Prochlorococcus marinus XMU1412: one gene and its partner. The protein of the gene in region 1 binds, or shares a complex with, the protein of each later gene. Links are inferred from orthologs where the notes say so. Each region holds a gene or a part of one and is shown on either strand. Other genes may lie near its edges.

Evidence for each region.
Region 2: the proteins of prmC (region 1) and prfA are in contact, whole or in part, in a crystal structure (PDB 2B3T), measured with the Escherichia coli proteins. The link is inferred for Prochlorococcus marinus XMU1412 from one-to-one orthologs.

The regions. Positions count from the first base shown.
Region 1 is NZ_JAAORJ010000001.1:298,178-310,216, reverse strand. What follows is about bases 5,897-8,811. They hold prmC (peptide chain release factor N(5)-glutamine methyltransferase), read right to left. Parts: upstream 7,832-8,811; coding sequence 6,962-7,831; downstream 5,897-6,961. Other genes in these bases: psbB (photosystem II chlorophyll-binding protein CP47), read left to right, coding at 8,683-8,811; HA152_RS01660 (2Fe-2S iron-sulfur cluster-binding protein), read right to left, coding at 8,098-8,460; psbM (photosystem II reaction center protein PsbM), read right to left, coding at 7,843-7,995; HA152_RS01675 (L-threonylcarbamoyladenylate synthase), read right to left, coding at 6,357-6,938; minE (cell division topological specificity factor MinE), read left to right, coding at 5,897-6,041. Outside these bases: HA152_RS01720 (glycoside hydrolase 100 family protein), read left to right, coding at 1-277; petD (cytochrome b6-f complex subunit IV), read right to left, coding at 280-762; petB (cytochrome b6), read right to left, coding at 796-1,452; carboxyl-terminal processing protease CtpZ, read left to right, coding at 1,524-2,819; HA152_RS01700 (HD domain-containing protein), read left to right, coding at 2,848-4,104; HA152_RS01695 (septum site-determining protein MinC), read left to right, coding at 4,115-4,777; septum site-determining protein MinD, read left to right, coding at 4,889-5,704; more of minE, read left to right, coding at 5,706-5,896; more of psbB, read left to right, coding at 8,812-10,206; HA152_RS01650 (photosystem II reaction center protein T), read left to right, coding at 10,230-10,328; transcriptional regulator NrdR, read left to right, coding at 10,427-10,906; HA152_RS01640 (30S ribosomal protein S1), read left to right, coding at 11,016-12,039. UniProt on the Escherichia coli protein: Methylates the class 1 translation termination release factors RF1/PrfA and RF2/PrfB on the glutamine residue of the universally conserved GGQ motif, i.e. on 'Gln-235' in RF1 and on 'Gln-252' in RF2.
Region 2 is NZ_JAAORJ010000004.1:445,991-457,878, reverse strand. What follows is about bases 53-2,816. They hold prfA (peptide chain release factor 1), read left to right. Parts: upstream 53-769; coding sequence 770-1,864; downstream 1,865-2,816. Other genes in these bases: alr (alanine racemase), read left to right, coding at 2,453-2,816; HA152_RS08955 (HNH endonuclease), read right to left, coding at 1,878-2,435; rpmE (50S ribosomal protein L31), read left to right, coding at 490-741; rpsI (30S ribosomal protein S9), read left to right, coding at 66-476; rplM (50S ribosomal protein L13), read left to right, coding at 53-56. Also shown: more of rplM, read left to right, coding at 1-52; more of alr, read left to right, coding at 2,817-3,652; HA152_RS08940 (TIGR01548 family HAD-type hydrolase), read right to left, coding at 3,839-4,627; cobJ (precorrin-3B C(17)-methyltransferase), read right to left, coding at 4,725-6,527; photosystem I core protein PsaA, read left to right, coding at 6,862-9,165; photosystem I core protein PsaB, read left to right, coding at 9,193-11,421; HA152_RS08920 (glycosyltransferase family 2 protein), read left to right, coding at 11,525-11,888. UniProt on the Escherichia coli protein: Peptide chain release factor 1 directs the termination of translation in response to the peptide chain termination codons UAG and UAA.

The DNA of each region.
Region 1 (12,039 bases):
TTGGTTTTTTGGTGCAGCTGTTCTATTGCATCAAAAAGAATATGGTTCAGATGATGTGATTCTCATGGAAGAAATGAAATCTTTAATAGAGGAATCATATTGGTGTCAACTTAATCAATTACCCAAGCAAGAATGGGCAGAATATTTTGATGGGCCTACAGGTACATGGGTTGGACAACAATCAAGGACTTATCAAACTTGGACAATTGTTGGATTTTTATTGATGAATCATTTCCTAAGGAATGAGGGTAAAGATTTAGATATGTTTAAAATTTAATACTAAAATAAACCTAAAGTGAGTGATTTATCAATTGGCAAACACGCTCCAATACCAAGATAGATGGTTAGAAAAGTTCCGAACAAGAAAACAGACATTGCTATTGGCCTTCTAAATGGGTTAGAAAATTTGTTAACGTTTTCGATAAAGGGTAAAATCATTAATCCAAGAGGAATTAATGTTTGAAGTGCGATACCTAAAAGTTTGTTGGGAACAACTCTAAGTATTTGAAATACCGGATAGAGGTACCATTCAGGAAGAATTTCTAGAGGTGTTGCGAAGGGATTAGCTTTGTCTCCCAACATTGCTGGATCAAGAACTGCTAATCCAACTACGCAGGCAATCGTTCCTAAAATAACTACTGGGAAGATATATAATAAATCATTTGGCCAGGCAGGTTCACCATAATAATTATGGCCCATACCTTTAGCTAACTTTGCTCTCAATTTTGGATCAGATAGATCTGGTTTTTTTAACGTAGACATATGGAGAACTAGTAATGGTTTAAGTATAAGAGTTTATAAGGGACCTGAAATACCCTGTTTACGAATCATTAAAAAGTGCATCAACATGAAAACTGCCAATGACCATGGTAATACAAAAGTATGAAGGCTATAAAATCTGGTTAAAGTAGATTGTCCAACACTTTCTCCACCTCTAAGTAGTTCAACCATAAAATCACCAATTACTGGTATTGCAGCCGGCACACCTGAAACAATCTTAACTGCCCAATAACCTACTTGATCCCAAGGTAGGGAGTATCCTGTTACTCCAAAAGCAACAGTTATGACCGCCATTACAACACCTGTAACCCAAGTTAGTTCTCTTGGCCTTTTAAAACCTCCAGTAAGGTAAACCCTAAAGACATGCAGGATTAACATCAAAACCATCATAGATGCACTCCATCTATGCACAGATCTTATTAACCAACCAAAACTTACATCGGTCATTAAATAACTGACTGAACTGTAAGCTTGTGTAACGGTTGGTTTATAGTAAAAAGTCATTGCAAAACCTGTTGCAAATTGAATTAGGAAGCATACTAAAGTTATGCCTCCTAAACAATAAAAAATATTTACGTGAGGGGGTACGTACTTGGAAGTTACGTCGTCAGTTATGTCTTGGATTTCAAGCCTTTCTTGAAACCAGTCATAAACAGATGAAGAATTCGCCATCCAAAAAAAAATTAGCTTTGATATAAAGAGCTTACTTAAAATTCTTATACTTGGTGTTAACACTTAACCCAATGAATTCATCTTTTAACAAACTTTTAACATTCAAAACTTTGATCACTGCATCAATGATCATAGTTTTTTCTATCAATCTTTTGTTGACTGAAAGAGTTGATGCTCTCAGTGATAGCAGGCAATTAGTACTTGACGCTTGGACCTTAGTAAACGAAGGTTTTTATGATCCTGAAAAGTTTGATGAAATCCAATGGAAAAGAATTAGACAAAAAACATTACAGAAACAAATTGAAACAAGTGAAGAGGCTTATTCCGCAATTGAAGACATGTTAAGACCTCTAGAAGATCCCTACACAAGAGTTTTACGCCCAAAAGATTATGAACTTTTGAAATCAAGTAATTTTGGGAGTGAAATTAATGGAGTTGGGCTTCAATTAGGTGAAGATGATGACAATAAAGTTAAAGTTATCTCTACTCTTGGGGGTTCTCCAGCTGAAGAAGCTGGAATAGTAAGCGGGGACTTGATAGAGAAAGTGGACGGAATTTCATCAGAAAAATTAGGGCTTGCAAGTACTGCCTCTAAGTTAAGAGGTGAATCAGGGACAAAAGTTTTAGTTGAAGTATCTTCGAAATCAGGAGAAGTTAGGGAAGTCGATCTAGAAAGAAGATCAGTAGATCTCAGACCAGTTCGAACAAAAAGATTGAGAGACGATTCTCACACAATAGGATATTTAAGGATAACTCAATTCAGCGAAAGCGTACCCAAAAAAGTTGAAGAGGCACTTCAAGAGTTAAAAGAGAAAGAGGTTGAAGGCTTGATCTTGGATCTTAGAAATAATTCAGGGGGACTAGTAAGCTCTGGTATAGCAGTTGCAGACTCATTATTGAGTGAGAAACCTGTAGTCGAGACAAAAGATAGAAATGGAATAAAAGATGCAATTATTTCTCAAAAGGAGACATCTTTTGATGGACCAATGGTGACTTTAGTAAATAAAGGTACTGCAAGTGCAAGTGAAATACTTGCCGGTTCTTTACAAGATAATGAGAGATCAATTCTTATGGGAGAGCAAACTTATGGGAAAGGTTTAATTCAATCCCTAAAAAGTTTGGGAGAAGATAGTGGTATTGCCATAACAGTAGCTAGTTACTTAACCCCCAATGGTAATAATATTCAAGGCCAAGGTATGACTCCTAACAAATTACTTGATCTCCCGGATACAAGTGATTATGGAAGTACTGATGATAAATGGGTGAGGAATGCAGAATTATTTCTGGGGTCGCTATTGGAAAAAGAAGAAGTTTCAGTTCAAAATATTGAATTAAACAATGAAGAAATTGAATCTTTAAATGGTTAAGGATTGAAAATAAAAAATCCTAAAAATTATGAGTATTAAAAGAATTTTTCATGACCCAATTCATAAAGAAATAGTATTTGATGCTGGAAAGCCAGAAGAATTAATGATTATGGAATTAATTGATACAGTCGCTTTTCAAAGACTAAGAAGAATAAAACAACTAGGCGCTGCATCATTACTTTTTCATGGCGCAGAATCGAGTAGATTTACTCACTCAATTGGTGTTTTTTGTATAGCTAGAAAAATTTATAAGAGATTAATTGAAATTAAATCTTCATTTTGTGAAAATAAATTTATTCTTTATGGAGCAGCTCTACTACATGATTTAGGTCATGGGCCTTTAAGCCATACCAGTGAAACAATATTCAAGCATAATCACGAACAATGGTCTGAAAACTTAGTTACAAATTATTCTCCAATAAATTCAATCCTCAAAAAATATGACAACGAATTACCGAAAAAAATTGGTGAATTATTTCAATCAAAACAACTATTTTCAAAACCTTTAAAAACATTGATAAGTAGTGAGGTAGATTGCGATCGTCTCGATTATCTTTTACGCGATAGTTACAACACAGGTACTAATTATGGGTTAGTAGATTTAGAAAGAATTATTTCAGCTCTCACCTTTTCACCCGATGGTAATATCGGAATCAAACCAAAAGGAGTGATCGCTATCGAGCATTTCCTCGTACTAAGAAACTTGATGTATAGAACAATATACAATCACAAGATAAACGAAATATCGACATGGATTTTGGAAAAAATACTATACACAATAAAACATTATTATGAAAAGAAAATTTGGTTAGATGATTCTTTATATAAATGGATTTTTTCACCTTCCAAGATTGATTTTGATGATTTCATAAGAAATGATGATGTAACCTTTTTTTATCATTTGATGAGATGGAAAGATGAATCTTTTGAACCACTTTCTACACTATGCAAAATGTTTATTGATAGAGATTTATTAAAGGCATCAGACATAAGTTTTTTAACTAAGATGAATAGATTAAAAATCCTTGCATTTGCCACAAAATTATGTGAAATGAATGGTTATGATCCAGAAATATTTTGCGGTATTAAGGAAAAGTCTTTTAAAGGTTTTGAATCTAACAATGCAATGAAAATATGGGACGGCACTTATCAAAACGCATTAGAAAATAGTTCTGCATTAATAAAAACTTTAATGAGATCCCAGGAAAGCTCTTTTATTATTTATCCAGGTATGATCAAAAATGAAATTAATAATGAAATTTCATTGATGAAAAACAATCCCTAGATTTAATTCAATGGAAATCGTTTTAAAAAATACTAAAAGTAAATATTTAGAAATTTTTTCTTTATTAGATTTAGATAATATCCATGAAACATTCAAAAAATTTTCTTCCATCAAGGAACCTTTAGAAGCAAAAATTTTCGTAGTCAATGAGTCAATAAGTGCTCATCAATTAGCAAAAGTAAAAAACCATTTTGACAAAATTAACATTTGTTCCTTATGCATTTACTCAAACAATAGAGATACAATACTAAGCGGAAAGTTTTTAAAAATAGATTCAGTTTTTATTAGAGAGCAAGAGATTAAAAATAAGTTATCATTATTCAATTCAAAGAAGAAATACGATATCCTTCACAAAGGAACATTACGATCGGGTGAAAGAATATCTTCAAATGGAAACCTATGCATTATTGGAGACGTTAATCCAGGAGCAATAGTTTCCGCTAAAAAAAATATTTACGTTTGGGGCAAATTACTAGGGATCGCATTCGCAGGTAAAAGCGGGAATAAAAATGCCTCTATTGCATCACTTTATCTAAACCCTTTACAGTTAAGAATTGCAGATGTGGTAGCTATAGGACCAAAGGATAAACCCAAAAATTATTATCCAGAAATTGCGGTAATAGATAAACAAACGATAATTATCAAACCACACTTAATCGAAAATAAAAATTAATCAATAATTTGCAATAAATTAATTCACACTAAATAAATTTAAGAATTACTTAATCTTTAAAATATTTAACTTTCTGCAAGTGGCTTTATTATTTGTAAAATCTTAAAAATCGTGGGGAAGAATACTCGCACAATATTAATTTGTTCAGGTAAAGGAGGAGTTGGTAAAACAACTTTAACCGCAAACCTAGGTATAGCACTTGCTAATAGCGGAGCAACAACTGCTGTATTAGATGCTGATTTTGGTTTAAGAAATTTAGATCTTCTTCTAGGATTAGAAAATCGCATCATTTATACCGCTCAAGATGTTCTAGACAAGAATTGTCGTCTTGACCAAGCATTGGTTAGACATAAAAAGGAACCCAATCTTGCTCTTCTACCTGCTGGAGATCCAAGGATGTTGGATTGGATGAAGCCCGAAGATATGAAAAAAATTAGTGAGTTACTTAGTGAAAAATTTGATTTTGTCTTAGTAGATTGTCCTGCTGGCGTAGAAGATGGCTTTAAAAATGCTCTTGCAGCCTGTAAAGAAGCTATTGTTGTTACTAACCCAGAATTATCGGCAGTGCGGGATGCGGATAGAGTAATAGGGATTCTTAATACTTCAGATATTGAGCCTATCCAACTTGTAATCAATAGAGTTCGCCCTAACATGATGGCTAGTCAAGAAATGTTATCCATCGAAGATGTTCAAGGGATCCTTTCTTTGCCTTTATTAGGGATTGTTTTAGAAGATGAACAGGTAATAATAAGTACAAATAGAGGAGAGCCACTGACCCTTTCAGATGGTAGATCTCCTGCAAAAAAATGTTATTTGAATGTTTCTCAAAGACTTACAAATAAAGATGTACCAATTATCGATCTTAAAAAAGAAGGCAAAAGTCTTAAAGATAAATTCATGAGATTAATGCAAACAAAGGTTTTTTAAAATGATGACTCTCAGAGATCTTATAAATAAATTACTAGGCAGAGAAACGTCTAGTGCAAATACAGCTAGAGAAAGATTACAACTTGTACTTGCTCATGACAGAGTTGATATGAGTTCCTTAACAACTGATCTTTTAGATAAAATGAGGAAAGAGATCCTTGATGTTGTTGCTAAATATGTTGAAATTGATTTTGAGGAGGTGGCAGTAAGTTTAGAGACTGAGGATAGAATGACAGCACTAGTTGCCAATTTGCCAATTAAAAGAACTATGTCAGGAGAAATAAAATTCAAAAAAACTGATAAAGCTGATAAATCTAACAAAGATATCAAAAAGTAATAAATTTAAAAAAAGCTAAAAAAATACTGATAATTGACCCTCCCTAATTGTAAGATGAAGAGATTGCCGGCTTAGCTCAGCGGTAGAGCAGCGCTTTTGTAAAGCGAAGGTCATCAGTTCAAATCTGTTAGCCGGCATTTTGATTTATTTAATTCTGTTGAATATTCTTTCCTGAAAATAAAAAGACTAAACCTATCAGAGCAACAATAGGAAAAAATCTTATCTCCAGAACAAACTCTAAAAAAGATGCAAGGGGTTCAAATATCCAATACGTAAAAAATTGAATTAAAAAAACAAAAAATAATAATAAAAACATTAATACAATTCCCTAACTAATACTTCTCCTTCTCTAATCAGTTTCCAATTTCCACTTTTCTTCCAAAATATAATAGTACTTGCTTTTCCGCTACTTTTTCCCCAGGGGATAGGGCCCAAAATTTTTACAGAAGGGAAGTCTAGAGCAATACCTTCAGCTGTAATTGATCCTTTAAAACCTGAAATATTTGCACTGGAAGTTAACAATGGGCCTGTCTCTCTCATAAGAGATTGTGCGATATTTGAATTTGGAATTCTCAACCCAATAGTCAGATCATTACTAGTGAGGTTTGCTGCCTGCTTTGATGAAGCAGGAATAACAATTGTCAGAGCTCCAGGCCAATATTTTGAGGCTAAATTTTCGTAATCTTCTTTAGCTGATTCGTGAACATAATCAATTAAATGTTTATGTTCTGATCCCATAAGAATTAAGGGTTTGTTTCTATCTCTTTTTTTAAACTCATAAATAATATTTGAGAATTTTGGTAAGCATCCAATTGCAGGTAAAGTGTCTGTTGGGAAAATTATAGGCAAACCACTTTTAAGAGTCCTCAAGGCAGTTTTGCAGTCTACTAAATTCATTGAGATTATGAACCTTTAATAATTTATTTATATCTCCCAATGGCAAACCTACCAATGCCTGAAAGATCATTCACGATTTCTATGGATGTAAATTTATTTTTAATTAGTAGTTGTTTTACTTTTTCACTTTGATCAAAATGATTCTCTATAATTAGCCAACCATTCTCCTTTAAGAATAATGGTGCTTTTTGAATTATTTCTCTAATGTGCTTTAAACCATCTTCACCTCCTAATAAAGCAATTTTTGGTTCAAAATTTTTAACCTCTTTGGGTAATTTTTCATAAGTATCTTTAGGTATATATGGGGGGTTAGAAATTGCCAGATCTAATTTCCCCTTAAAGCTTTCCAGAGGACTCCACCAGTGTCCGCAATAAAATCTTAAATTTGATTGTTTAGAAGAATTAATGTAATTTTCAGTAGCTATTCCTAATACATCTTGATCTATATCAGTAGCTATTCCATCCCACAATGGATACGCTAATGCCAAAGCAATACTAATAGCTCCCGATCCAGTTCCTAATTCAGCGAAACATAATTTCTGCGAAGTTTTTCCAAATATCTTGAAGACAATATCAACTATTAGTTCGGTCTCTGACCTAGGTATAAGAACTTTATTTGTGACTTTTAATTTTAGATCCCTCCAAAAAGTAATCCCACAAAGGTATTGGATAGGCGAAGAATTTAATAAATGATCTTCCCAAATAGACTCTAAATGGTCTAAGTCATGTTTTAAATATAGGCTACCTTCAGGATTTATACTAAGCGAATTTAGATCACTAGTTGATATACCGCCTACAGAATCAAGTAAAAGAGCAAGAGATTCATGATCTCCCCCCTTAGAAAGTTGTGTTTTTTTCCAAAATAAAATTTCTTTTACAGAAATGCTTAGCATTTATAAAAGCTTTAGCCTTTTGGGCCAAGCTTACCTTTACCAGATTCTGAGTAGAAGCTTGATTTTTCGCCATCTTGAGTAGAAATAAATAAACCTATAAGGAATATTGTTGGCACCCCTACAAATAAAAGGCTAGCTACGAATCCGAAATTAGTTGTTTCCATTTAGTTGACAGTTCTATTAGGTATTAAGACTATAGACATATAACTTGAAATAAAGTGGAAAAATAAACAAATTTTTATCAACTAATTAACAGTCTTAAACAATTAGCGAGGTAATTTTTTATTTTCGCTATTTTTTTTAAGTTCTTCAAAATTTGAAGGTGGAGATTGTGGTTTTGTTAAAATGACTGTAGAGGATTTAACTAATGTTTGGCATGCAAGTCGCCAATTCTCAGGTCTATTTTTAAGTTTTTCTTCTTCTACAGAAGTAAGAGGGCTTAAAGAATTTTTGCTTCCTCCTTCAACCGAAATAAAACAAGTACTGCATTGCCCTGCTCCGCCACAATTTCCTAAAATTCCTTTTAATCCATAAAGTTGTAAGTTCTCTTTCATTACTAATTCTCTTAAATTCTCACCAGGATTACATTGAACCTCTAAATCCTCACGGATAAATCTGATAGTTGCCATTTTTTTAGTTATTTTTCTTATTTTGGCGTTTTACTTTGAGAATTGTGACCAAAATATTAACAATTTTTAGCTTAAAATTCCTTGTAACTCCAGTTCTGCTTATTGATTTGCCCAATTTTTGCAAGAAAATAAATTTATTTACAAAAATCCCTCAAAGACTAAAAAACCCTTACTATCGTGATGTTTAGCTGTTTATTCAGCATAGTTACAAGAAATTAACCGATGGGATTGCCTTGGTATCGAGTTCACACAGTAGTTATTAATGACCCAGGTCGACTACTTGCTGTGCATCTTATGCATACTGCATTATTAGCCGGCTGGGCCGGTTCTATGGCTCTTTATGAATTAGCCATTTTTGATCCTTCTGATGCTGTTCTTAATCCAATGTGGAGACAAGGAATGTACGTTATGCCTTTTATGGCAAGACTAGGCATCACAAGTAGTTGGAACGGATGGGATATTACGGGTGCTACAGGAGTTGATCCTGGATTCTGGAGTTTTGAAGGGGTTGCAGCGGCACACATAGTGTTTAGTGGACTACTGATGCTGGCCTCTATTTGGCACTGGACGTATTGGGACTTAGATTTATGGGAAGATTCAAGAACTGGTGAGCCTGCTCTTGATTTACCAAGAATATTCGGAATTCACCTTCTTCTAGCTGGACTAACATGCTTTGGTTTTGGAGCTTTTCATTGCGCAAACGTCGGGATTTGGGTTTCTGACCCTTATGGTTTGACTGGTCATGTAGAGCCTGTGGCCCCTTCATGGGGAGTAGAAGGATTTAATCCTTTTAATCCAGGAGGAATAGTTGCAAATCATATTGCGGCAGGACTAATGGGTATTATTGGAGGAATTTTTCACATAACCAATAGACCTGGAGAAAGGCTGTATAGAGCATTAAAACTTGGAAGTCTTGAAGGAGTTCTTGCTAGTGCTCTAGCTGCTGTACTATTTGTATCTTTCGTTGTTTCTGGAACAATGTGGTACGGTTCAGCGACAACTCCAGTCGAGTTATTTGGTCCTACCAGATATCAATGGGACTCTGGATATTTCAAAACTGAAATTAACAGAAGGGTCCAAGCTGCTATTGATGATGGTGCCACTAAAGAAGAGGCATATGCATCAATCCCAGAAAAGTTAGCCTTCTATGATTATGTTGGAAACAGTCCTGCAAAGGGAGGATTATTCAGAGTTGGAGCTCTTGTAAATGGTGATGGTTTACCAACTGGTTGGCAAGGTCACATTTCTTTCCAAGACAAGGAAGGTAACGAATTAGAAGTTAGAAGAATACCTAATTTCTTTGAAAACTTCCCAGTTATACTTGAAGATAAAGAAGGTAATGTTAGAGCAGATATTCCATTTAGAAGAGCTGAAGCAAAGTATTCATTTGAACAAACTGGCATAACTGCAACTATCTATGGAGGAGATTTAAATGGACAAACATTTACTGATCCTGCAGTAGTTAAAAGACTAGCCAGAAAAGCACAGCTTGGTGAAGCATTCAAGTTCGACAGAGAAACTTATAAATCTGACGGTGTATTCCGAAGCTCCCCAAGAGCATGGTTTACATATGCACATCTATGTTTCGGATTGCTATTCTTGTTTGGACACTGGTGGCATGCTTCAAGGACTCTTTACAGAAATTCCTTTGCTGGTATCGACGCTGAGATTGGAGACCAAGTTGAATTTGGTTTATTCAAGAAACTTGGTGACGAAACCACAAGAAGAATCCCAGGAAGGGTTTAAACTAAACTTTATTACTTAATCTTATGGAAGCTTTTGCATACGTTCTTATTTTAACTCTTGCAGTCGTCACTTTATTCTTTGCTGTCGCCTTTAGAGATCCACCTAAATTCGATAAAAAATGATGTTATTAAAAAACCTCTTTAACAAGAGGTTTTTTTTTACTTTTCATAATTAGGATTTTACTCTACTATTAGAGTTACAGTTCACCTTATTTCACTACATGCAGTGTCCAACCTGTCAAAACACAGATAGCAGAGTTTTGGAATCAAGATCTGCTGATAGTGGTAAAAGTGTTCGAAGAAGAAGAGAATGTTTAAATTGCAGCTTTAGATTTACAACTTATGAAAGAGTTGAAACAATGCCAGTTTCAGTTATAAAGAAAGACGGTGGCAGAGAATTATTTGATAAACAAAAATTATTTACTGGCATATCAAGAGCATGCGAAAAGACTAACTTCAGTAGTGAAGCAATTATCAATTTCGTTGATGGAATTGAATCAAAAATTGTTCAAGACTCTAATAAAGATATTAAATCTTCACAAATCGGAGAATTAATACTTAAAAATCTTAGGAAAGAAAACGAAGTCGCCTATATAAGATACGCCTCAGTTTACAGAAAATTTAATGGAGTAAAAGATTTTATTTCAACTCTTGAATCTCTAAAGGGAAATTCAAAAAATCAATTAGCTTCAATTTCATAAAATTCAGCATCTTAAAGTGTAGAATACATATCACAAATGTTTTTTGCTATTGGTTTGCAGGCTAGTAGCATCCCTTTCTAACTACCTTAGGTAGTCTGCGATACAACAAATGAACGAAAATTCTTCCCAAACCGTTAAAGAACTTTCTGAGGATCAAGAAATTAAAAACTCTTCTGAGTTAGATAATGATTCAGCATCTCAAAACGAGGAAGATTTATCATTGGAGAGCGATATCCCTTCAGCAGATTCTTCCTCTAGCAGAAAAAATACGGATTTTGACAACGCAGGATTCACACAAGAAGAATTTGCATCACTATTGGGTAAGTATGACTATAATTTCAAGCCGGGCGATCTAGTTAAAGGTACCGTTTTTGCCTTAGAGCCCAAAGGGGCCATGATCGATATAGGGGCAAAAACAGCTGCTTTTATGCCTGTTCAGGAGGTTTCAATAAATAGAGTTGAAGGACTTAATGATGTTTTACAACCTTCAGAAAGCAGAGAATTTTTCATAATGAGCGAAGAAAATGAAGATGGCCAATTAGCCCTCTCCATTAGAAGAATTGAATATCAAAGAGCATGGGAAAGGGTTAGACAACTCCAAAAAGAAGATGCAACGATATATTCTGAAGTTTTCGCAACAAATAGAGGAGGAGCTCTTGTTAGGGTAGAAGGATTGAGAGGTTTTATTCCAGGCTCTCATATAAGTGCTCGAAAAATTAAAGATGACTTAGAAGGTGAATATTTGCCTTTAAAATTTCTTGAAGTTGATGAAGAAAGAAATAGATTAGTACTAAGCCATAGAAGAGCTTTAGTTGAGAAAAAAATGAACCGACTTGAGGTAGGCGAAGTTGTTGTTGGTTCTGTAAAAGGTATTAAACCTTATGGAGCCTTTATTGATATTGGTGGAGTTAGTGGTCTATTGCATATTTCTGAGATTAGTCATGAACATATTGAGACTCCTCATAACGTTTTAAATGTGAATGACCAAATGAAAGTTATGATAATTGACCTTGATTCAGAAAGAGGGCGAATTTCATTATCTACTAAAGCACTTGAACCTGAACCAGGAGATATGCTAACTGACCCTCAAAAAGTTTTTAGTAAAGCTGAAGAAATGGCTGCGAAATATAAAC
Region 2 (11,888 bases), on another replicon or contig:
ATAAAGGTGCTGATCATCCTCATGCTGCTCAGAATCCTGTATTATTAAATAGTTAATTTATCAAAATGAATAGTCAAATAAAAAACAAAGCTGTTTATTGGGGAACTGGAAGAAGAAAAACTTCAGTAGCTAGAGTTCGCTTGATTCCTGGAAATGGACTAATAAAAATTAATGGTCGTTCTGGAGATGATTATTTAAACTATAACCCTCTGCACTTAAATTCAATAAAAGCACCTTTGCAAACTCTAGGCCTTGAGAATTCTTATGATATTCTTGTAAATGTATTTGGTGGTGGATTGACAGGTCAAGCAGATGCTATCAAGCAAGGAGCAGCAAGAGCACTTTGTGAATTATCTCCTGACAATAGGAAACCGCTAAAAACTGAAGGTCATCTTAGTAGAGATCCTAGAGCGAAGGAACGAAGAAAATATGGTCTTAAAAAAGCAAGAAAAGCTCCTCAATTCTCTAAACGTTAAAGGAATTTAAATCATGCCAAAATCAGAAATACACCCAAAATGGTATCCAGATGCGAAAGTTATTTGTAATGGAGAAGTTGTAATGACTACTGGCTCCACGCAGCCTGAATTACATGTTGATGTATGGAGTGGTAATCATCCTTTCTTCACTGGAACTCAAAAGATTCTTGATACAGAAGGAAGGGTTGATAGATTTATGAAGAAATATGGAATGGGTTCAGCTAATTCGGCCACATCAAAAGAAGAAAAAGATTCTAAAAAATAGAATTTTCAAAAATTAAGCATAATTTCAATTGGAATACTCAACATTAATTGCAAGGTTGAAAACTGCTTCAGAAAGTTTTGAAAATTTGGAAGTGCAGCTTGCAGATCCTGATATAGCTAATGATCCAAAAAAATTAGAATCAATAGCAAGAGAAAGGTCAAAATTGGAACCTCTAGTGGTTGATTTTAATAAGTTGCTTGATACTGATAAAGAAATCGAAGATTCAAAAAATCTACTTAGAGAGAATAGAAATGATAAAGAAATGGAATCTTTGATTAATGAGGAGTTAATTACTCTAGAGGAATGCAAGAATGAACTGATTCAAAAAACCACAATCGCCTTATTACCAAAAGATCCAAGAGATGAAAGAAGTGTAATGTTGGAAATCAGAGCCGGTGCAGGAGGTAACGAGGCTTGTATTTGGGCGGGTGATTTAGCAAGAATGTATGAAAGATATGGACAAAAAATTGGATGGTCTGTAAAACCTGTAAGTGCTTCCGAGTCCGATATGGGAGGATTCAAGGAGTTAGTTATATCAGTTAAGGGAGATTCTGTATATAGTCAACTTAAATTTGAGGCTGGTGTGCATAGAGTCCAAAGGGTTCCAGCTACTGAATCGCAAGGTAGAGTTCACACCTCTACTGCTACAGTGGCCGTCATGCCTGAGGCTGATCCTGTTGAAGTTAAGATTGATCCAACTGATCTAGAGGTTGGCACAGCAAGATCTGGAGGTGCAGGGGGACAAAATGTTAATAAGGTAGAGACAGCTATTGATCTTCTCCATAAGCCTACAGGAATAAGAGTTTTTTGTACTCAAGAGAGATCACAATTGCAAAATCGCGAACGAGCGATGGAAATTTTAAGAGCTAAATTATATGAAATTCAATTAAAAGAAGCTAATGCAAAAGAAAGATCTCAAAGGCTTTCCCAGGTTGGAACAGGTGACAGGAGTGAAAAAATTAGAACTTATAATTTTAAAGATAACAGGACAACTGATCATAGATTAGGTTCCAATTTTTCATTAGAACCAATTCTTGCTGGTCAATTGGATGAAGTGATTGATGCATGCATAGCACAAGAACAAAAAAGAATGATGGAAGATTTTAATAACGGAGCAAATTAAGATTTTATTTTTATTAGATTGCAATTCCTATTACGTATTTACTCCATTCTTTATGTCTGCCAGAGTCAATTTGTCTTGTGGCCTCAAAATTAAGATTACTAAGTGGACGATAAGGCTTGCGTTTTAAAGGCATATTTGCCTCGCTTGGGGTTCGGTTACCTTTTTGTACATTACATCTGAGGCATGCTGTAGTAACATTTTCCCAGTTATCTGATCCACCTCTACTTCTCGGTAAAACATGATCTATTGATAGGTCGCTACCCCTATAGTTACAGTACTGGCAAGTATTATTATCTCTTAGGAGAATATTTTTTCTTGTTAAAGAAACCTCTCTAAAAGGTACCTTTACGTAGTAACGAAGTCTTATAACTGTCGGCAATTTTCTGCCGCAATGTATTGAATATGTTTTATCTTCCTCTAAGCTTTCTGCTTTACCTTTGATCATCAAAATGACAGCTCTTCGCCAAGAAGTGATATTCAAAGGTTCATAAGATGCATTTAAAACTAGAGTCTGGCTCATGCCAAAATACAATTTACATGTCATGCTAACTGTATATTTCAATAAGCGCATGTAATTGTGCAAAGTTAATGCAAATTCGGCAATCTAATCAGGGATTTAATTTTGATAAATATCCAATTTTTGAACAAGATCTAGATCCAAAACAAAGGGCATGGATAGAAGTTAAAGGTAAAGCATTAGAGGCAAATGTAAGGCAATTAAGAACAAAACTAAATAATAATTGTCAATTTATGGCGGTTGTCAAAGCTGATGGATATGGACATGATGCAAAATTAGTATCAGAATATGCTATCAAGGGCGGAGCTTCAGAATTAGGTGTTGCTACTTTAAAAGAAGGGATTAAGCTACGTTCTTTTGGAATTAAAAAACCAATTCTTATTCTCGGAAATCTATATACAAAAAGAGATTTAATAATATCCTTTAAAAATGATCTTATGCCAACTATCAGTAGTATAAGAGAGTGTTTAATTTGTAATAATATCGGGAAGCACTTTGGATTGAAATTTTCTTTACATCTTAAGGTTGATACTGGAATGTCAAGATTAGGGTTTGAATCTAATAAATTTGTACAGCAATTCGAAAAAATAAAATCTTTTGAGAACATTTCAATAGAAGGAATATATAGTCATTTATCTTCTGCAGATGAAGATAACTCATTGGATTCTCAAAGTATTACACAATTACAAAGACTGAAGTTTAATCAATTATTGAAGCAAATAAATCTTGATCGAAATAATCAAATTAAGATTCATTTGGCTAATTCTGCTGGAATGCTTCTTAACAAAGATTTTCATTTTCACATGGTGCGTGTTGGACTTTCTATGTACGGATATAGTCCTCTAGCCAAAATAGATAAAAATTTATTACTTAAACCAGCTTTATCTTTGAAGGCCAAAGTAGCTTTTATAAGAACTATTGATAAAGGTGTGAGTGTAAGTTATGGAGGCAAATTTGTGAGCCACAGAAAAACTAAGTTAGCTGTATTAAGTATTGGTTATGCAGATGGTGTACCAAGAAATCTTTCAGGCAAGATTAACGTTATTCATAATAATAAATTTTATCCTCAAGTTGGTTCCATAACTATGGACCAAATGATGGTGGACATAACAGATTCCAATGAAATTAAAGTTGGTAGTACCATGTTATTACTTGGATCTAATGGAGATAAAACAATTTCTCCTCTTGAATGGGCAAGAAAATCTAATACTATCCCTTGGGAAATTCTTTGTTCTTTTAAAAATAGATTACCGAAAGTTCAAGTAGATTAGACATTTCGATTAAATAAAAAATTTTGAATGTTTGCATAAAAATTGATAATGTATAAGAACTGGAGAGGTGGCTGAGTGGTTGAAAGCGGCTCCCTGCTAAGGAGTTACAGGAGGTAACTTTTGTCGAGGGTTCGAATCCCTCCCTCTCCGTTATTTATTTAGAAATTTTTTTTATTAATATTTGTTTTAAAAAAGGTCAAGATTAATATCTTTAAGGTCATAAATAGAATTTAGAATAAAGTCAGCGCCTGCATTTCTAAGATTTGTTTCGTAAGAAGTACGTTCTTTTAATCGAGAATTTAAATGTAAATGAGGCGGCGCTATTCCTATACTTATGAATTTCTGAGATGGTATTTCCTTTCTAGCATTTATAACTGTATTTATATCTGCAATAGTATCTCCTACATATGCAATGGGAACATTTGATTCGCCAAGTTTATCTCCAATAAGCTTTTTTGATAAGTTAATAAAACCTTTAGGATCAGGTTTGTCAGGGGCATCTCCCATAGATATTAAAGGTGGTGATTTTAGTCCAAGTCTTTTTTCTAAAACAAATTTCGCAGAAGCAGACTCTGCACCACTAACAAAACCCCAGATTATTCCATTACCTTGAATTAAATCAAAAAACTTTTTATCAACTAATAATTCCTCATTTGTTATGTACCCAGACCAATATTTACTATCCTTATTTGGATCTCCACCAAAGTAAAACTCTTCAAAACATTTTACTATTTCCTTTCTTGGGGGAATTTTAAGGTTTAAGTTCTCTTTTTTTATATATCTTTTTATAAGTTCTAAACTTAAATCCCAGTCATTATTCCAGATCCCTTCATTTTTTGCATTATCAATATCTATATAACTTGGTTCCCATCCGGAAAATTTGTAAACTGTTTTTTTTAATGAAAGTCTGTAACTATTTTCTACGCTGCGGATTACTCCATCAATGTCAAATAAAATTAAACCAATATTTTTCAATTAAATTACTTACTTCATTATTATAAAAGATTAGTATTCTCTTAAAGAAAAAGCAAAGAAAAACACTTTATATTAAAAGATTATGGATTATCTAAACTTAATTTTGTAAATATCCTCTGGGAGTAAGAAATATTTCGTCAACTAAGGTTGTTTGAGAATTGCCAATAATAATGATTGACAACATATCAATCTCTTTAAAAGGAATGGTGTTTAAGGTGAAAAATTTTTTGGATTGATTTTCTCTCCCTACTTGTCTAGCTATTAAAACTGGAGTATCCCCAGGCCTAGATTGTAAACATATATCTATTACACTTTTTAGCTGCCAATTTCTTTCAATGGATTGAGGATTAAATAAAGCTATTACAAAGTCACCCATAAGAGCTCCTTCAATTCTTTTTTCTATTAAAGACCATGGAGTTAATTTATCGCTTAAGCTTACTGAACAAAAGTCATTCATTAGTGGTGCTCCACTAATCGCAGCCGCTAATTGAACACTACTTATACCTGGATGTACTTCAAAGTACGGTCTATATTCTTTTTTGATTTTTTGAAGTAATTCTAAAAGTAAACCTGCCATGCCATAAAATCCAGATTCACCTGAAGAAATTAAAGCCACTTTTATTCCTTCCTCAGCTAGTTTAATTGCTTTACTGCATCTCTCTTTTTCTTCAGTAAGTTTACTTTCAATTAAAATTTGGTCACTTCTTTTTAAGGGTTTAATTAAATCTAAATACATTTTGTATCCGATCCAAACAGTACATCTTGAAAGTGCTTTTCTTGCATTATTGGTTAGGAAGGAGATATCACCAGGACCACTTCCAATAATATGGATTTCGCCATGGGTTGGATTATATTGATTTTGAGATTCTGCTATGGCGATAGTTACTGCCCCAGATTGATTTTTAAAAATTCTTTTTTCTTTTAGTAATTTTGATGAATCTCCAGCTGCTAGTAAGCAAGAGGCTTCTGCTACGGAAGGCGTGCCAATTTCCTTTTGGACGATATTTGATGGATTTGGAACAATTATATTTGAAAGATCTTCTCTGGTAAAAAACTTAATAGGCAAGTTTTTGTCTTCAGCAAGTTCTAAAATTCCTTTTTCATCTTTTTTAATATCAATAGTTGCAAATCCTGCTATTGAGTGAAGTGATAGATTACTTGACTCAAAAAAAGTTTTTAAAGAATTAGCTATTAAATTTTTGCTGGTATTTCTCTCACAACCCAATCCAATCCATAATACGGGCGGATGCCAAGTAGTTTTTTGATTTTTGAAGATGCTTACATGAAATGTTGCAGCTGGTTTTTCATTTTCTTTTTCATAAATTTGATTGATATTCTTAGCTGATTCTGAAGTTTTCCACAATCTATTACCAGATAATTGTTTGCAAAATATTTCGTCGTTCTTAGATTGTTTAATTACTATTTTTGACCAATCCTTTATATTGCCTGATCTTTTCCAACCCCATTGATTTCCAAATGCATCAAGATTTAAGATGCTTTGATCATTTGAATTATTAGTTTCTATTATTTCGCCACCTAATAAATTAGCAATTTGATATGCAATATTTTGTGTATTTGACTGATGTAAGCCAATTAAGGGAACTATCTTGGAGCATTTGTTATCTATAACGATTACACCTGGATCTTGATCTTTAGAGGTTAAAAAAGAATTTATTATGCGTATTGATGCAGCAATTGACCCTATAAAAATTATTAAATCTATCTCCGGCCACTTTTTAATTAGGATTTCTCTAGGCTTTTGTACTTGAATAAGTTCATTTTCCTTTCCATCATCTTTTGAAGAACTTGCAATATATATATCGTTGACAAATTTGGTTTTTTTAAGCCTTTTTAAAATTTCTTTTGAATTATTTGATAGACCTATTGCAATTCCTTTCAAATTAGAAACTATCGATAGTTACTTTGAAATTATATCCTGTCGCTTGATTTAAAAAATTTTCTTTGAAATATAAAAAAAAATTTAAGAAATTTAAATAAAATCTGAGTAAAAATACTCATAATTTAGTCTTAGACTAGAATTTAACAAAATATTCATATAGTAACAATCATTAGAACATTTGTTACGTTAATGCATAACGAAAGAATCTTTGCCTTATTATTTTTGAAACGAATATCTAAAGTTCCGAGGGATTCGTTTTCTTGAACATTATTATTAAAAATAGGTTCAAGATCTGATCAATCGGCTTTAATGTCAATTATTTTCGAGGTGCTAGATGACCATCAGCCCACCAGAAAGTGGAGAAAAAAACAAAAAAGTTTTGGAGGATCCTGTCAAGGCCGATCCGAGACCTATTGATTTTGCCAAATTAGATAAGCCAGGTTTCTGGTCAAGTAAATTATCTAAAGGTCCAAAAACTACAACTTGGATCTGGAATTTGCATGCTGACGCACATGATTTTGATGTGCATACAGGCGATGCTGAAGAAGCAACAAGAAAAATCTTTTCAGCTCATTTTGGACATCTTGCAGTCATTTTTATATGGATGAGTGCTGCATTTTTCCATGGAGCAAGATTTTCTAATTATTCAGGTTGGTTAGCTGATCCAACTCATGTAAAACCCGGAGCTCAGCAAGTATGGGCAATTGTTGGTCAAGAAATGCTTAATGCTGATCTTGGGGCTAACTACAACGGTATTCAAATCAGTTCAGGAATATTCCACATGTGGAGAGCATGGGGAATTACTAATGAAAGTGAACTGATGGCATTAGCTATAGGTGCTGTAGTAATGGCTGCACTTATGCTTCATGCCGGAATTTTTCATTATCACAAAGCAGCTCCAAAAATGGAGTGGTTCCAAGATATTGAGTCTATGCTTAACCACCATATAGCTGGTTTAGTAGGACTAGGATCTCTAGCATGGGCTGGACATTGTATTCATATCGGAGCTCCTACTGCAGCACTCTTAGATGCAATTGATGCAGGCTCTCCTTTAGTAATCAATGGTAAAGAAATAGCAACTATTGCAGATATGCCTATGCCGCATCAACTCTGTGATCCACAAATTATCGGTCAGATATTTCCTGGATTAGCAAGTGGTACAGGTAATTTCTTTAGTTTAAACTGGTTAGCTTTCTCAGATTTCCTTACTTTCAAAGGTGGACTTAACCCTGTTACAGGAAGTTTATGGATGACTGATGTTTCACATCATCACTTAGCTTTTGGTGTAATAGCAATCATTGGTGGTCATATGTATAGGACCAATTACGGTATTGGTCATAGTATGAAAGAAATATTAGATTCACAGCAAGGAGACCCAATATTATTTCCTGCTCCTAAAGGTCATCAAGGTCTTTTTGAGTTCATGGCAGAAAGTAGACATGCCCAGCTTGCAGTAAATCTAGCAATGCTTGGATCAATAAGTATACTTGTATCTCATCATATGTATGCGATGCCTCCATATCCATATATAGCTACTGACTACATGACAGTTCTTGGATTATTTACTCATCACATGTGGATAGGTGGATTATTCATAGTAGGTGCAGGAGCCCATGCTGGAATTGCAATGGTTAGAGATTATGATCCAGCAAAACATATTGATAACGTATTAGACAGAATCCTTAAAGCAAGAGATGCTTTAATCAGCCACTTGAACTGGGTATGTATGTGGTTAGGATTCCATAGCTTTGGACTCTATATTCACAACGACACTATGAGGGCTTTGGGTAGACCTCAAGATATGTTTAGTGATTCTGCAATCCAACTTCAGCCAATTTTTGCTCAATGGGTACAGAGTATTCAAGCATCTGCTGTTGGTACTTCTCTTTTAGCAGGTACTGCAGAAGCTTTACCTCACAAAGCTTTAAGTGAAGTTTTTAATGGAAGTTTAGTAGAAGTGGGTGGAAAGGTTGCTATAGCTCCAATTCCATTAGGGACAGCTGATTTAATGATTCATCATATTCATGCTTTCCAAATTCACGTAACTGTTTTGATACTTCTCAAAGGAGTACTTTATGCAAGAAGTTCAAGGTTGATCCCTGATAAAGCTTCTTTAGGATTTAGATTCCCTTGTGATGGACCTGGAAGAGGTGGTACATGTCAAGTTTCTTCATGGGACCACGTTTTCTTAGCCCTTTTCTGGATGTATAACTGTTTATCAATAGTAATTTTCCACTTCTCTTGGAAAATGCAGAGTGATGTTTGGGGACTTACTGGTGGTAACTTCGCACAAAGCTCCATTACTATTAATGGTTGGTTAAGAGATTTCCTTTGGGCGCAAGCTTCTCAAGTATTAACAAGTTATGGTCAATCAATAAGCATGTACGGTTTGATGTTCTTAGGAGCTCACTTCATATGGGCATTTAGTTTAATGTTCCTCTTTAGTGGAAGGGGATATTGGCAAGAATTATTCGAATCAATTGTTTGGGCACATAACAAACTTAAAGTTGCTCCAACCATCCAACCAAGAGCTTTATCTATCACCCAGGGTAGAGCAGTAGGTGTAACACACTTCCTTGTCGGCGGTATTGCTACCACATGGGCCTTCTTCCATGCTCGCCTTTTCGGGCTGGGCTAATTACCTGAACTTCACCTCTTTAATTCAATGGCAACAAAATTTCCATCATTTAACCAGGGTCTAGCTCAGGACCCTACAACCCGACGAATATGGTACGGAATAGCTACCGCTCACGACTTTGAAAGTCATGATGGTATGACCGAAGAAAAGCTTTATCAGAAGCTTTTCTCTACACATTTTGGTCATCTCGCGATTATCGCCCTCTGGGTAGCTGGTAACTTATTTCATATTGCTTGGCAAGGCAACTTCGAGCAATTTGTACTTGATCCAACTCACGTTCGTCCTATTGCTCATGCTATTTGGGATCCTCATTTTGGATCTGGAATCACAGAAGCAATGACACAAGCAGGAGCTAGTGGTCCAGTAAACATAGCTTACTCAGGTCTCTACCATTGGTGGTATACAATTGGAATGAGAACTAATGAGCAACTCTTCCAAGCTTCAATATTCATGAGTATTTTGGCTTGTTGGACTCTGTTTGCAGGTTGGTTACACTTACAGCCAAAATTCAGACCCTCTCTAGCTTGGTTTAAAAATGCTGAGTCAAGATTAAATCATCATTTAGCTGTCTTATTTGGTTTTAGTAGTATCGCTTGGACAGGTCATTTGGTTCATGTTGCTATACCTGAATCAAGAGGACAGCATGTAGGTTGGGATAACTGGTTAACAGTGCTTCCACACCCTGCAGGTTTAGCTCCTTTCTTTACTCTAAATTGGGGAGCTTATGCTCAAAATCCTGATTCTTTAGATCAAGTATTTGGAACAGCTGAAGGAGCTGGAACAGCAATATTTACTTTCTTAGGTGGTCTTCATCCTCAAAGTGAGGCATTATGGCTTACCGATATTGCGCATCACCATATTGCGATTGGAACAGTTTTTGTAATTGCTGGTCACATGTATAGAAATACTTTTGGTATTGGACATAGCCTCAAAGAAATTACAGAAGCTCATAATACAAGACACCCTAATGATCCTCATAAAGGTAGTTTTGGGATTAACCACGATGGAATATATGAAACCGTAAATAACTCCTTACATTTCCAACTTGGATTAGCATTAGCATCACTTGGTGTAGCAACTTCTCTAGTGGCGCAACATATGGGTGCACTTCCTTCTTATGCTTTCATTGCAAGAGACTACACTACACAATCTGCTTTATATAGTCATCATCAGTACATAGCAATGTTCTTGATGGTTGGTGCTTTCGCACACGGTGCTATTTTCTTTGTTAGAGATTACGATCCAGAATTAAATAAAGATAATGTATTAGCAAGAGTGCTTGGAACGAAGGAAGCTTTGATAAGTCACCTTAGTTGGGTAACAATGTTGCTTGGATTCCATACTCTAGGAATTTACGTTCATAACGATGTTGTTGTGGCTTTTGGTAATCCTGAAAAGCAAATTCTAATCGAGCCAGTATTTGCTCAATTCGTTCAAGCTGCTCAAGGTAAGATGATGTACGGTTTTAACGCTTTATTATCTGATCCTACAAGTTCAGCAACTCTCGCAGCTAATTCATTACCAGGTAATCATTACTGGATGGATCTTATCAATAGACAAGATGCATTAAGTGCTTTCTTACCTATCGGGCCAGCAGATTTCTTAGTTCACCACGCTATCGCTTTAGGTCTTCATACAACTGCATTAATCCTTATCAAAGGTGCACTTGATGCTAGAGGAACAAAATTAATTCCTGATAAGAAAGATTTAGGTTATGCATTCCCTTGCGATGGACCTGGACGTGGAGGTACTTGTGATAGTTCATCTTGGGACGCTATGTACTTAGCTATGTTCTGGGCATTAAATTTACTAGCATGGGTAACTTTCTACTGGCATTGGAAACACCTAGCAATTTGGCAGGGTAACGTAGCACAATTTAACGAATCAGGAACTTATCTAATGGGTTGGTTCAGAGATTATCTCTGGTTAAACTCTGCTCAACTTATTAATGGATATAATCCATTTGGAGTAAATTCTCTATCTCCTTGGGCTTGGATGTTCCTATTCGGTCACTTAGTTTGGGCTACTGGTTTCATGTTCCTAATATCATGGCGTGGTTACTGGCAAGAGTTAATTGAAACATTAGTTTGGGCACATCAGCGTACTCCAATTGCTAACCTTGTTGGCTGGAGAGATAAGCCAGTTGCACTTTCAATTGTTCAAGCTAGATTAGTTGGATTAGCACATTTCACGATTGGAAACATACTTACATTTGGTGCATTTGTTATCGCATCCACTTCAGGTAAGTTTGGTTAAATTTTCCTTAAATAATTTAAATCACCACATTTGTGGTGATTTTTTTTGTTTAATTTTAATGTTCTAAATTAAGTTAAAATTGTGTAATTATTATTAAATATAAATGTCAGATATAAAACAATTAATTTCTATTATCGTCCCTGTTTTTAATGAAAGCGAGAGTATTGGTCTTTTATTAGATGAAGTTATAAATGTAATGTCTTCTCATAAATTCTATTTTGAATTGATTGTTGTAAATGATGGTTCTAAAGATAATACTCATCAAGTATTAAAGCAACTAACTCTCAACATTAAAGAATTGTCAGTAATTTCCCTCCGCAAAAATTATGGTCAAACTGCAGCAATGTCAGCTGGCTTTGATAATTCTAAGGGCGATATTGTTATTACTTTGGATGGAGATTTACAGAATGATCCAAATGATATTCCTCTATTAATTTCAGAAATCAATAATGGTTATGATTTGGTTT